Regions from separate parts of the Streptomyces sp. NPDC048600 genome, predicted to be linked through region 2. Evidence: riboswitches for the same ligand, from Rfam matches in the RefSeq annotation. Region 2 holds a riboswitch; each other region holds the start of a gene.
The links. Region 2 has a riboswitch for cyclic di-AMP ahead of ACZ6SQ_RS29150 (transglycosylase SLT domain-containing protein). Riboswitches for the same ligand answer to the same signal wherever they lie in the genome.

Region 1 (3,380 bases), on a different contig from region 2:
CAGCCAACCCGCACCCCCACGCCGACCGAGCCCCCACGTCCCCACACCCCCGGGCCCGCGGAACACCCCACCCGGCAGGCGCCACCCGGCAGGCGCCACCCGGCAGGCGCCACCCCGCGTCGGCCGTCAGGCCACCTTCCCGATCCGATGCCGAATATCGTCCGCACTCAACGCACCCTTGGCGGTGACATGATCCCCGGACGACTCTCCCCGCAGACGGCGCCCGATCCAGGGCACGAGGTACTCACGGGCCCACTGCACGTCGTCCCGGCGAACCTCGAGGGTGCCGCGCGGCGGCAACGCCGGCCAGGGCTGCTCGGGGTCGGCGGGGACCTCGACCCCGAGGGCCTGCCCGGCGCGCAGGGCCACGCGGGTGTGACCCTCGGGCGAGAGATGCAGCCGGTCGTCGTCCCAGGCCCGGCGGTCCTGGACGGACCTGAGGGACCACAGGTCGAGCACCGGGCACCCGTACCGGTCCGCGACGGCCCGCACATGCCCGTTGTACGTGGCGATCTTGCCGCGCAGATGCTTGAGCAGCGGCACGCCACGGGTGTCGAACCCGGTCGTCACCAGCACCGTGCCGACCGCGCCGGTCAGCGCGGCGATCGCCCGCTCGAACCGCTCGGCGACGTCGTCGGGGTCGGTGCCGGGCCGGAGGATGTCGTTGCCGCCCGCGCAGAAGGAGACCAGGTCGGGGGCGAGCTCAGCCGCCCGCGGCAACTGGTCCTCCACGATCTGGTCGAGCAGCTTCCCGCGCACGGCCAGGTTGGTGTAGTCGAAATCGCCCTCGGGCCGCCGGTCGGCGAGAAGCACCGCGAACCGGTCCGCCCACCCCACGAACGCCCCGTCGGGGCCGGGGTCGCCGACGCCCTCGGTGAAGCTGTCCCCCACCGCCACGTACGACCCGATCACTGATCTGCTGTCGTTCTTCGAATCGTCTGCCACGTCGGCCCATGATTCCCCCTCGAATGTGACCTACGCGACCGTAGGCAGGGGTTGACGGGCGGTGACATAAGCCACTGGTCAAGTCTTGGCATCCGCGGAATAACTCCGGGCACGGCGAAGGCCGGACCCGGGGATCGGGGTCCGGCCTTCGGCGGGGGTGGAGCGGGGGCGTCAGCCGATGGACACACCGTGCGAGCGCAGGTACGCGATCGGGTCCACGTCCGAGCCGTAGTTCGGGGTGGTGCGGATCTCGAAGTGCAGGTGCGGGCCGGTGGAGTTGCCGGTGGTGCCGGAGAGGCCGACCTGCTGCCCGCCGGTCACGGACTGACCGGCGGAGACGGAGAGGGAGGACAGGTGGGCGTACTGGGCGTAGTGGCCGTCGGCGAGCTGGATGACGACCTGGTTGCCGTACGCGCCGGCCCAGCCCGCGGAGACGACGGTGCCCGCGCCCACGGCCTTCAGCGAGGTGCCGGTCGGGACGACGAAGTCGGCGCCCGTGTGGTAGCCGCTGGCCCACATGCCGCCCGCCACGCGGTAGGCCGTGCCGACGCCCGCGCCGGAGACCGGGGCGCTGAAGCCGTTGGCCGTGGTGGTGGCCGTCTGGGAGGCGGTGGACGCGCCGGAGGAGGACTGCTGCGCGGAGGACTTCGAGGCAGCGGAGGACTTCGAGGCCGCGGAGGGCTTGGACGTCCCGGCGGACCCGGAGGAGGACTGGCGCGGCGCGGCCGGAGCCTCGGACCGGGCCTCGGCCGCCTTCTTGCCGAGCGTGAGCTTCAGGCCCGGGTGGATCAGCGACGGGTCGCCGCCGACGGCCTCACGGTTGTCCTGGTAGAGCTTCTGCCAGCCACCGCTGACCTTCTGCTGCGCGGCGATCTTCGACAGATAGTCGCCGGACTTCACGGAGTAGGTGCGCGGGACCGAGTTCACGGCGGCGGCCTTGGTGGCGGCCTTCGTGGCCACGGCGGACTTCTGGACCGTGACGGCCGACTGGGCGGCCTGGTGGGAAACGGTCTGTCCGGTGGCGGCGTTGGCGCCACCGGCCCCGAGCAGCGGGAGGGCGAGAGCCGCTCCGCCGGTTCCGGCGACGGCGAGAGTACGGGTCAGGCGCAGGGCCTTGGGACGACGGTGCTTACCCTTCGCGGGCATGGCGAATTCCTCTCCGGCGCCTGCGAGGTGAGCTGTCGGGTGCGGACTGGAGATGTCCGGCCGCGCCGAGGCGCGGCTTTACCCCAAGCCTGAATCCGGAGACCGGAACAGGCTGATGTACCTGTGGGTCCCCCGCTCCTGCCGTGCACGGGTGGGTCGGTGCGGGCTCCGGTCGGCGGCAGGATTAGGCGTCCGTCCGGATCGGTGGCGAACGTAAGCGAGCAAGGCGCAAACGGACAAGCAAGAGGTTCCGCCCGAAGCATGAGTTCTTGATCCCTTCGGGAATTTCCCGGTCACACTCCGTGCAATATGACCTTGTCGGGTTGCTCAAATGCCCTTGAAAACCCCTTTGATTACGTGAGCATGACGAACGACTCACCGTCACCGATATGACGCTCCTCACGTGACATGTCTCCAGGTTCCTTTATTCCAGAGCGAGTTGGAATGAAGGCGCTAATTCGGACAGAAAGCCCAGAAGTGGCGGAGCAGGAGAACTGCCGCATCGAGACTGCCCTGATATCGCCATCAATGGGACACCTTGGCGGATTAGTCCGTTTCGATCCATTCGCACCCCGAGTCCCGCTCGCCCGGCTCCGGATGACCCTCCCCCACCCGGAGGGGGCGGCCGGGCGACCGCGCGCGCCGGAGCAACACACCACCCCGCCGAGACCCCCGGGCGCCAACTCGTTGCCTCAGGAAGCCATGTCGTATCGTCGACAGCACGCCCGTCGACGAGCCGCGCCGAAGGGTCCGACCGGGAGGGAGCCCCCGTGACGCAGCAGGTCCCGTCCACCGAGCCCGAGCTGGCCGGCGTGCGTAATTTCCGTGACGTGGGCGGACTGCCGACCGTCGACGGACGCCGGGTGCGCCACGGCGCGCTCTACCGCAGCGGCCACCTCGCGCACGCGACCGCGGAGGACGCCGTCTTCCTCTCCTCCCTCGGCCTGCACACGATCTTCGACTTCCGCAACGCCGCCGACCAGCAGCTGGAGGGCCCGGACGTCGACCTGCCGGGTGTGCGCAACGTCAACCTGCCGCTGAGCGACCCGGCCGACGGCGCCGAGTTCTGGAAGATGGTCCGCGACGGCGACCTGGACCAGCTGCGCTCGATCCTCGCGGACGGCAAGGCGGCGGGCCGGATGATCGCCTCCTACCGCATGATCATTCGTGAGCGCACCGCCGAGCACTCGCGCGTGCTGCACGCCCTCGCCGAGGACAGCGTCCCCGCGCTGATGCACTGCGCGGCGGGCAAGGACCGCGCGGGCCTGTCCGTGGCCGTGACCCTGCTG
Region 2 (3,380 bases):
TGTCCAGGACGTCGTCCGCGAGCTGGAAGGCGACGCCGAGCCGCTCGCCGTACTGGGTGAGCACGTCGACATGGGTCTCGTCGGCGCCGGACATCATCGCGCCGAACCGGCAGGAGACGGCCACCAGCGAGCCCGTCTTGCCGCTCAGCACGTCCAGGTAGTGGTCGACGGGGTCGCGGCCGTCGGCGGGACCGGCCGTCTCCAGGATCTGGCCGGTGACCAGCCGCTCGAACGCCTCGGCCTGGACGCGGACCGCCTCGGGGCCGAGGTCGGCGAGGATGTGCGAGGCACGGGCGAAGAGGAAGTCGCCGGTGAGGACGGCCACCGAGTTGCCCCAGCGGGTGTTGGCGCTGGGCACTCCGCGGCGTACGGCCGCCTCGTCCATCACGTCGTCGTGGTACAGCGTGGCGAGGTGGGTCAGCTCGACCACCACGGCCGAGGGCACGACGCCGGGCGCGTAGGGGTCGCCGAACTGGGCGGCGAGCATCACGAGCAGCGGCCTGAACCGCTTACCGCCGGCCCGCATCAGATGCTGGGCGGCCTGGGTGATGAAGGGGACCTCGCTCTTGGTTGCCTCGAGCAACCCTTCCTCGACTGCCGTCAATCCGGCCTGGACATCGGCCTCCAGAGCCTGGTCCCGCACGCTCAGCCCGAACGGCCCGACGACGGTCACGAGGGTCTCCTGTCTGCTGGTGTCCACCGGCGATTACGCGGTTTGTCGATAGGTCGCCGCCATCACTCAAGTCAGCGTATCCGGTCACGATTCGATCACTGCCGCCACCCACCCCGCAGGCCGGGCGGTATTGCGGCACGGCCGGTATGTTGCTGATCAACCGATAAGAACGGACATTTATCCACTTAATCGAACGGGCTCCGCAGGGATCGCGCCATTCGTGTCCGTACGCCCCCCCGACGGGATCGTCCACCAGGATCCGCGCGCCCCGCTTCCGAACGGGGTGCGCCCGCGCGGACGCTTCGACGGGGGCGCTCCCGCGCACGCGTCCGGCGACCCGCCGCGTTCGCGGAGGACGCGGGAAAGCGAGCCGCCACCCCCACGGGAGCCACGGGGAGCGAGCCGCCACATCCGCGAGAGCCACGGGGAGCGAGCCGCCACATCCGCGAGAGCCACGGGGAGCGACCCGCCACGCCCCCGGAGGGCAGTCGGCCGACCCGGCCCCGGACGCCGGGATCCGCATCCGCGAGAGGCGGATCCCACGAGCGGTCAATTGAGGCAGAGTTGGGCCTCATGTCCGAATTGCCGCTCTTGCGGCTGACGGTGAGTTGGCTCACTGGCCGGCCCGCACGCCGGACCGCGCGCCCAGGGGGCACGGGGGGCGCCCCGCCCTGCAATTGCGCGGCGGCGACCAAAATGGATCAAGTACCCCAAACGGACTGGATCATGCCGCGTCGTCCCATTGTGTGAATCCCGCACTTGTTTCGGTCATGTGCTCTCGCATACGTTCCGGGCCAGCCGGGCGGACGCCGAATCCTGCCGCCGCCCACAGCATCCGACGACCAGACGCAGCGGCAGGAGCGGGGGACCCAGGCAGGTCGCCGGACCGAACGTCGTACCAGGTACGAGGCGCGGTACGGCTCGGGGTGAAGCCATGTCCGAAAGGGCAGGGCCGGGCACCTTTCCGCCCGAACCCGACAGCTCACCTCGCAGGCGCCGGAGAGGAACACCCCCATGCCTGCGAACACGCATGCAAACCGCCGCCCCCGTCTCGCCCGTGCCCTCGCCGCCGCCGGTGTCGGCGCCGCCGTGCTGGCGCTGCCGATCGTCGGCGCGACCACCGCGTCGGCCGCCCCCACGGCCACTACGGCCGCGACCGTCTACCCGAGCAACCTCGACGGCTGGATCCGTCAGTCACTCGACGTGATGGCCCAGAACGGCATCCCGGGCACGTACGACGGCATCTACCGCAACGTCATGCGCGAGTCCTCGGGCAACCCCCTCGCGATCAACGACTGGGACTCCAACGCCGCCGCCGGCACGCCTTCCAAGGGCCTGCTCCAGGTCATCGACCCGACCTTCGCGGCGTACCACGTGCCCGGCACGGCGTTCGACCCGTACGACCCGGTCGCCAACATCACCGCCGCCTGCAACTACGCGGCCGCGCGCTACGGGTCGATCGACAACGTCTTCGGCGCCTACTGATCCCTCCGGCCGGCCGCCGGGACCCGGGCAACACATCCGATCTGACCGGATTCGCCCGGATCCGCCCGGCGCGTCAGCCGTAGAGTCGTTCGAGGACGACGGCGATGCCGTCGTCCTCGTTCGAGTGGGTGATCTCGTCGGCCACCGCCTTGAGTTCGGGGTGGGCGTTGGCCATGGCGACGCCGTACTCGGCCCAGTCGAACATGGGGATGTCGTTGGGCATGTCCCCGAAGGCGATGGTGTCCTGCGGGGTCAGGCCGAGATGCCGGGCCGCCAGCGCCAGGCCGGTCGCCTTGGTGATGCCGCACGGCTGCAGCTCGACCGTGCCGGGCCCCGACATGGTGACCGTGGCCAGCGAACCCACCGCGCCCCGCGCGACCGTCGCCAACTCGTCGTCGCCCAGGGTGTGATGGCGCAGCAGCACCTTGCTGATCGGCTCGCACCACAGATCGTCGCGGCGCTCGACGCGCAGCGCGGGCAAGGTGGGGTGCGGCATCGTGTAGCCCGGCTCGATGAGCGTGAGCCCGTCGACGCCGTCCTGGTCCACGGCCGCGTACACCTGTCCTACCTCGGCCTCGATCTTGCCGAGTGCGGTCTCGGCGAGCTCGCGGTCCAGCGTCACGGACCACAACAGCCGGTCCGCACCGGCGTCGTAGAGCTGCGCGCCCTGTCCGCACACCGCTAGGCCCGTGCTGCCCAGCTCCTCCAGGAGCGGACGCACCCTCGGCGCCGGCCGGCCGGTCACCACCAGATGCCGGGCGCCGGCGGCCTCCGCCAGGGCCAGCGCTGCACGCGACCGGTCGGAGAATGTGTCGTCGCCGCGCAGCAGTGTGCCGTCCATATCGGTGGCGACGAGCGAGAAGGCGGTGCGGTCGGCATATGCGGTGGGTGCGGCCATGATCAGAGAATACGGACATCGAACCCCTCGGACCCCCCGCGTCGGAGACTACGACAGGCGCCTCTCCGAGCTCACGCGCCTCTTCAACTCCCTTTCGCGCTCCGGCATTTCACCCCCAAGTGGGGCCGACCGGATGGCCCGGCCCGGTGGCCCGGCTCCGTTCGGCGGGGTTCGGCCGGTTTCGGCACGCGGCGACGCGGCCGGGATTCAACGGCGGCTCCGCCCGACCACGACGGGCGGCCCGGCCGTAACGTGTGGCGCAGTCACGTGCCGTCCGAACGCGCGGCACGCGAGCGCACGGCACCGCACACGGCACGCACGAGA
Region 3 (3,380 bases), on a different contig from region 2:
GCCCGCGCGCGCTCGCTGTCGCCGCGCGCCACCGCGTCCACGATCGCGCCGTGCTCGGCCCAGGACTCCACGGGCCCGGCCGGCGGCTCCACGGAGTACATCCAGGCGATCTTGTGCCGCAGCAGGGTCAGCACGGAGATCAGCGCGGGGCTGCCGGAGGCCTGGGCGAGCGTCTCGTGGAACCAGCCCCCCAGGGACCTCAGATCGTCGCTGCTGCCCCGTCTGGCCCGCTCCTGACCCAGCCGCACCAGACCGCGCAGCACCTTCAGATGGGCCTCGGTGCGGCGCTGCGCGGCCCGGGAGGCGCCGAGCGGCTCCAGCAGCATGCGCATCTCCAGCAGGTCCGCGGCCTCCTGCTCGGTGGGTTCGGCGACACAGGCGCCCGCGTGCCGACGGGTCACCACGAACCCCTCCGCCTCCAGCGTGCGCAGGGCCTCCCGGACGGGGACGCGCGAGACGCCGTAGCGCTTCGCCAGCACTTCCTCGGTGAGCCGGCCGCCGCGTTCGTAGACACCCGCGACGATGTCGTCCCGGATCGCCGTGCACACCGAGTGCGCCGGAACACGCATGACCGACCTCCGCATTAATCCCCGTGAAACGTCGACGATTGACGTGTGTTCAGCGACTCTATTGCAATCACGCCGAATTTCCGAAGGCAGGCCGGAATCCATGAATATTTTTTGGACATACGACCGCCTCCGGACGGCCGAATCGAACGCTCCGGCGACGGGCGGCGAACACCTGGGCTACAGGGGCGGCGCCCTCCGGGGGCGGGGCGGGAACGCCGAAAGCCCCGGCCGTGACGGCCGGGGCTTTCGGTGCGGCGTACGTGGTCACCCGCTGCGCGGTGCCCACGTGGGCGCGGACACGGGGATCAGATGTTCACGCCGTGCGAGCGCAGGTAGGAGATCGGATCGATGTCCGAGCCGTACTCCTCGCCCGTGCGGGCCTCGAAGTGCAGATGCGCGCCGGTGACGTTGCCGGTGGCGCCGGACAGTCCCAGCTGCTGGCCCGGGACGACCGACTGGCCCACCGCGACGGCGATGGAGGACAGGTGGCCGTACTGGGTGTAGGTGCCGTCGTGCATCCGGACGACCACCTGGTTGCCGTACGCGCCGCCCCAGCCCGCCTCGACGACGGTGCCCATGCCGACGGCCTGGACGACCGTGCCGCTGGCGGCGTGGAAGTCGACACCGGTGTGGCTGCCGGAGGACCACACGGCGCCGCCGGTGCGGTAGCCGGTGGAGACGTAGGAGTCGGCGATCGGCGACACGAAGGTGTTGAGGCGCTTGCGCTCGGCCTCGCGGGCGGCGCGCTCCTCGGCCTCGCGGGCCGCCTCCGCACGCTCCTCGGCGCGCTTCTTGGCGGCCGCCTCGGCAAGCTGCTCGGCGAGCGCCTTCTCGGCGGCCAGCTTCTGCGCGTCGGCCTGGGCGTCGATCTGGTCGGCGACCGAGTCGCCGAGGGTGATGACCGGCAGCAGACCGGTCTGCTCGGCCTCGGGCTGCTCGGCGGCGAGGGCCGGAGCGGCCAGGGTGCCGATGACGCCGGTGGTGGCGAGCGCCGCGACGCCCGCCGCGCGGACGGTGCCGCGCTGCATCCGGCTGGGACGACGGTGCTTCCCGGTGGCGCGGGTGAACGCCATGTAGTGGCTGGTCCTTTCCTTCCTTCTCGCCTACCGGGTTAGCTGACGGGTTCGGAGCAGGAAGGTCTCCTACGGACCCCCTCGCCTGCGCGCGGGCGTCCGATTCACCCCAGGGACTTCGATGGGTCCCCGGCTCCCCTGGCTCGCGCCGTGGGGGGACTCGGCGATGACTGTCCGGTGCCGCGGCTGCGGCGCACTGCCTGACGAACAGCCCGCATGACGCTAAGGGGATCGTCTTTCAATCCTCAAACCGATCAGAGGATTTGTAGCGCATGCCACAGGGCAGAAGGGGTTTCTCTCCCATAATCCACTGCCAATACAGACAAAAACGGGCCCTGGTGACACTCCGGTCACCAGGGCCCCACGCGCGCGTGACGTGGATTGTCCGCGTTCGGGTCCTTCGCGCTCGTCACCGCAGGACCCCACGCGCGTGACGCGGACTTCCTCGCCACGCGCGCGTGCCGTCACGTCCCTACTCGGCCGCCACGACAGTCACTTCACCGATCCCGAGGGCCTCGACCGGCTCCTTGATCTCCGCCGCGTCGCCGACCAGGACCGTCACCAGCCGGTCCACGGGGAAGGCGTTCACGACGGCCGCCGTGGCCTCCACCGTGCCGGTGGCGGCGAGCTGCTGATACAGCGTCGCCTGGAAGTCGTCGGGCAGGTGCTGCTCGACCTGGTCGGCCAGCGTGCCCGCGACCGCGGCGGCGGTCTCGTACTTCAGCGGCGCCACCCCGACCAGGTTCTGCACCGCGACGTCCCGCTCGCCGTCGGTCAGGCCCTCCGCCGCGAGCGTACGCAGCACCGTCCACAGGTCCGCCAGGGCGGGGCCGGTGTTCGGGGTGTCGACGGAACCGCTGATGGCGAGCATCGACACGCCCGAGCCGTCGGGCGCGGAGCGCAGCACCTGGCCGAACGACCGCACGCCGTAGGTGTAGCCCTTCTCCTCGCGCAGGACGCGGTCCAGGCGGGAGGTGAGGGTACCGCCCAGGCAGTACGTGCCGAGGACCTGCGCGGGCCACACGCGGTCGTGCCGGTCGGACCCGACGCGGCCGATGAGCAACTGCGTCTGGACGGCGCCGGGCCGGTCCACGACGACGACCCGGCCGGTGTCGTCGGCGGTCACCGCCGGGACCGGCCGGGGCGCGGCCTTGGAGCCCGTCCAGGCGCCCAGGGTGTCGCCGAGCAGCGCGTCCAGGTCGACGCCCTCCAGGTCGCCCACCACGACCGCCGTGGCCGTGCCGGGGCGCACGTGCCGCTCGTAGAAGGCGCGCACGGCCGCGGAGTCGATCGCGGTGACCGTCTCCTCGGAGCCCTGGCGCGGGCGGGACATGCGCGAGTCGGCCGGGAACAGCTCCTTGGAGAGCTCCTTGGCCGCGCGCCGGGCCGGGTTGGCCAGCTCGTGCGGGATCTCGTCGAGACGGTTGGTCACCAGCCGCTCGATCTCGCTGTCGGCGAAGGCGGGCGCCCGCAGCGCGTCGGCGAGCAGGCCGAGCGCCTTGGCCAGCCGGGAGACGGGAACCTCCAGGCTGAGGCGGACGCCCGGGTGGTCGGCGTGCGAGTCGAGGGTGGCGCCGCAGCGCTCCAGCTCGGCCGCGAAGTCCTCGGCGGAGTGCTTGTCGGTGCCCTCGGAGAAGGCCCGGGCCATGATCGTGGCCACGCCCTCCTGGGCGGCCGGCTCGGCGTCGAGCGGCGCGTCCAGGAGCACCTCGACGGCGACGACCTGCTGGCCGGGGCG
Region 4 (3,380 bases), on a different contig from region 2:
GGCCTCCTTGATGGCCTCGAGGATGAGGTCCAGGGCGGCGCGGTTGGACTCCAGGTTCGGGGCGAAGCCGCCCTCGTCGCCGAGGCCGGTGGACAGGCCCTTGGTCTTCAGCACCTTCTTGAGGGTGTGGTAGACCTCGGCGCCCCAGCGCAGGGCCTCGGAGAAGGACTCCGCGCCGATGGGGGCGATCATGAACTCCTGGATGTCCACGTTGGAGTCGGCGTGCGAGCCGCCGTTCAGGATGTTCATCATCGGAACGGGCAGCAGGTGCGCGTTCGGGCCGCCCAGGTAGCGGAAGAGCGGCAGGTCGCTGGCCTCGGAGGCGGCGTGGGCGACGGCGAGGGAGACGCCGAGGATGGCGTTGGCGCCGAGCGAGCCCTTGTTGTCGGTGGCGTCCAGGTCGAACATCGCCTGGTCGATCAGGCGCTGCTCGGTGGCGTCGTAGCCGACGAGCTCCGGGCCGATCTGCTCGATCACGGCGAGGACGGCCTTCTCGACACCCTTGCCGAGGTAGCGGTTGGGGTCGCCGTCACGGAGCTCGATGGCCTCGAAGGCACCGGTGGAGGCACCGGACGGAACGGCGGCACGACCCGTGCTGCCGTCGTCGAGGCCGACCTCGACCTCGACCGTGGGGTTGCCTCGGGAGTCCAGGATTTCCCGGGCTACGACGACGTCGATGGACGGCACGAGCATCTCCTTCATGGATGTGACGCGATGGGCAGGCCGCGGGTGTGGCTCTGCGAGACGAGCCTAACCGGCTCCGGCCGATCGGCCAGCCGATGGCTCATCACGTGGACGGAACCGAGAGTAAATTGTTTCCGAACGGAACAAAAGCTTTCCCGGATACGTCTCCGAACTTGGCGGAAACGGGGCCGGAGGCGGGGGTGGGCGACCGAGGGGTGGCTCGGGGGCCGTCGCCGGTGGCGGCGGAGCGGCTCGGTGGGGTGGGTCTGCGGGGTGGGCCTGCGGGGTGGGCCTGTGGGGTGGGCCTGTGCGGGCGAGGTGTCGCGGGTGGCGCCGAGCGGCTCGGGGCGGGCGCGCCGCGGGCGGGACAGGCGTCCGGACATGACTCCGCCCCGGCGCGTACGGGGGAAGACGCGCCGGGGCGGAGATATGGGGGACGGGGGCGGCACCGTCAGGCCGGGAGGCCTGTGGGGACGGGCGACCCCGCGGGCCGGGACGGCCGGTGGGGGGAGACGGGGCGGAGGTGACCCAACGGACCCGGGGGTCCGTGGGGGCGGGGTGACCTCGTGACGCCGAGGACGTCCCGGGGGCCCGGGGGCTTGAGCGGCCCTGGGACCCGGGGCCTGAGCGGCCCTGGGGATGGGAGCGGCCCTGGGGGATCGAGAGCGGTCCGGGGCGGTCCGGGCCGTCCGGTGGGGGCCGGGACAGTCCGGGGGCCGGGTGCGGCCGGGGCCCGGTGGGGGCCGGGCCGCGGCGGCCGCGCGGCGGACTACTTCAGGTGCAGCTGCTGACCCGGGTAGATGAAGTCCGCGTCGTCGACGATGTCCTGGTTCAGCTTGAACAGCTTCTGCCAGCCACCCTTGACCTTGTGCTTCTCGGCGATCGCGCTGAGGCTGTCGCCCTTGACGACCTTGTACTCGCCGTCACCCTTCTTGACCTTCTTGCCGGTCGGGGTGGTGACGGTCTTCTTCGCGGCCGACTTCTTGACGGCGGGGCGCTCCTGCGAACGGGAGGCGCTCTGCTGCTCGGTCGAGCGGGTGTCGGTGCTGGTGCTCGGCTGCGACTCCGGCTGCGCGGGGGCGGCCGGGGCGGCGGAGCCACCGTCGTACGCGGCGCTCGACAGGCCGACGCCGCAGACCGGCCAGGCACCCTTGCCCTGGCCCGCGAGGACCTTCTCGGCGATCTGGATCTGCTGGGACTTGCTCGCCTGGTCGGCGGTGGCGGCGTACTGCGTGCCGCCGTAGGCGGCCCAGGTGGAGGCCGAGAACTGGAGACCGCCGTAGTAGCCGTTGCCGGTGTTGATGGACCAGTTGCCACCGGACTCGCACTGGGCGACGGCGTCCCACTCGGAGGACGTGGCGGCGGAGGCGCCGCCGGCCGCGATCAGCGGGGCGGCGACCGCGGCGCCGGTCACACCGGCGATGGCGATGGCGCGAGTGGCCTTGGACGGACGACGGTGCTTGCCCTTGCCGGAAAACAGCATGGAGGATCCCCTCACCGACGCCTGCGAGGTGAGCTGTCGGGTTCGGGCCGGTTGAGTTGCCCGGCCGCGCACTCCTCGGTGCGCGGCTTCACCCCAAGCCGGTTCCGGCGTCGAGTCACCTCAACTGCCGGGCCCGGCACTTACCTTGGGTCCCCCGCTCCTGCCTACGGCGCTTACGCGACGACTGTTCCCGGATGGCGCCGCTGGCAGGATTCGGCGTTGCGGCGACCGGGGCTCACGTTGGCGAGCGGTCACGACCGTAGACACGCGATCGGCGGAATTTCAAAGACGATCAGGGCGTCTGAGACTCATCCCACACTTTCACCAAAACGGACATTAGCCATCGAACCGTGACGTGAACTCCCGCTACTTTTCGCCCGGTTCGACACCTACCGCAAGCTTCTGACCGGGCACGATGAGGTTCGGATCGACACCGATCGTCTCGCGGTTACCGGCGTACAGCTCCGACCATCCGCCCTGGAGCTCAAGGGAGTCGGCGATGCCCCAGAGACTGTCGCCCTCCCGGACGGTGTACTCGCCGTCGGCGGCGTCACGCGCGGCAGCGCCGCTGCGCGAGGCGTGACGGCCCGCCGTGTCGCCGTTGCGGCCGTCCTCGGCGGCCACCTCGCCGTCGGCACCCGCACCCTCCTCGGCGCTCGCGCCCCGATGCCGACCGGTACCGTCCCCGGCCGAACTGTCCGAAGAGGCACCGTTCTCGCCGGACTTGTCCGAATCCTCGGAGTCACCCGCCCCGGAGCCGTCGGCCTCCCGGGACGGACTCGACGACGCGGAGCCGGTTCCGTCGGCCTCGGAGTCGGAGTCCGAAGTGGCGGAACTGTCCGACTTGGTCGAGTTGCTCGAATTGCCCGAACCGGTCTCCGAGGAGCCGGAGTCACCGTCCGAGTCGTCGCCCGAGCCCGAACCCGACGAACCCGACGAATCGGAAGTGTCGGTCAATCCCGAAAGTCCCGAACCATCCCCGTCGACGCCGGTGTCGGCGTCCGCCTGGCCCGAGTCGGCCGTGAGCCCCACGAGCGGACCGCACGTCGGCCACGCCGCGACACCCTGGTCCGCGAGAACGCGCTCGGCGACGGCTATCTGCTGACGCCGGCTCGCCTGGTCGGGACCCGGGGCGTACTCCAGCCCGCCGTAGCTGTCCCAGTCGAGCTGGCTCAGCCTCAGCCCGCCGTACTGTCCGTACCCGTCGTTCGCG

Region 1: linked by a shared signal. The riboswitch ahead of ACZ6SQ_RS35785 (peptidoglycan DD-metalloendopeptidase family protein) and the one ahead of ACZ6SQ_RS29150 (transglycosylase SLT domain-containing protein) in region 2 are both predicted to bind cyclic di-AMP.
Region 3: linked by a shared signal. The riboswitch ahead of ACZ6SQ_RS25265 (M23 family metallopeptidase) and the one ahead of ACZ6SQ_RS29150 (transglycosylase SLT domain-containing protein) in region 2 are both predicted to bind cyclic di-AMP.
Region 4: linked by a shared signal. The riboswitch ahead of ACZ6SQ_RS22940 (transglycosylase family protein) and the one ahead of ACZ6SQ_RS29150 (transglycosylase SLT domain-containing protein) in region 2 are both predicted to bind cyclic di-AMP.

The regions. Positions count from the first base shown of each region.
Region 1 is NZ_JBVJGZ010000044.1:6,957-10,336, forward strand. It holds gene ACZ6SQ_RS35780 (SGNH/GDSL hydrolase family protein) at 127-912, opposite strand; gene ACZ6SQ_RS35785 (peptidoglycan DD-metalloendopeptidase family protein) at 1,117-2,091, opposite strand; cyclic di-AMP (ydaO/yuaA leader) riboswitch at 2,096-2,255, opposite strand; gene ACZ6SQ_RS35790 (tyrosine-protein phosphatase) at 2,862-3,380, shown strand, end outside.
Region 2 is NZ_JBVJGZ010000026.1:7,636-11,015, forward strand. It holds gene ACZ6SQ_RS29145 (polyprenyl synthetase family protein) at 1-673, opposite strand, end outside; cyclic di-AMP (ydaO/yuaA leader) riboswitch at 1,543-1,682, shown strand; gene ACZ6SQ_RS29150 (transglycosylase SLT domain-containing protein) at 1,688-2,158, shown strand; gene ACZ6SQ_RS29155 (HAD family hydrolase) at 2,232-3,056, opposite strand.
Region 3 is NZ_JBVJGZ010000020.1:41,531-44,910, reverse strand. It holds gene ACZ6SQ_RS25270 (GntR family transcriptional regulator) at 1-569, opposite strand, end outside; gene ACZ6SQ_RS25265 (M23 family metallopeptidase) at 875-1,642, opposite strand; cyclic di-AMP (ydaO/yuaA leader) riboswitch at 1,656-1,818, opposite strand; gene ACZ6SQ_RS25260 (M16 family metallopeptidase) at 2,115-3,380, opposite strand, start outside.
Region 4 is NZ_JBVJGZ010000017.1:68,637-72,016, forward strand. It holds gene eno (phosphopyruvate hydratase) at 1-693, opposite strand, end outside; gene ACZ6SQ_RS22940 (transglycosylase family protein) at 1,454-2,167, opposite strand; cyclic di-AMP (ydaO/yuaA leader) riboswitch at 2,171-2,349, opposite strand; gene ACZ6SQ_RS22945 (LysM peptidoglycan-binding domain-containing protein) at 2,534-3,380, opposite strand, start outside.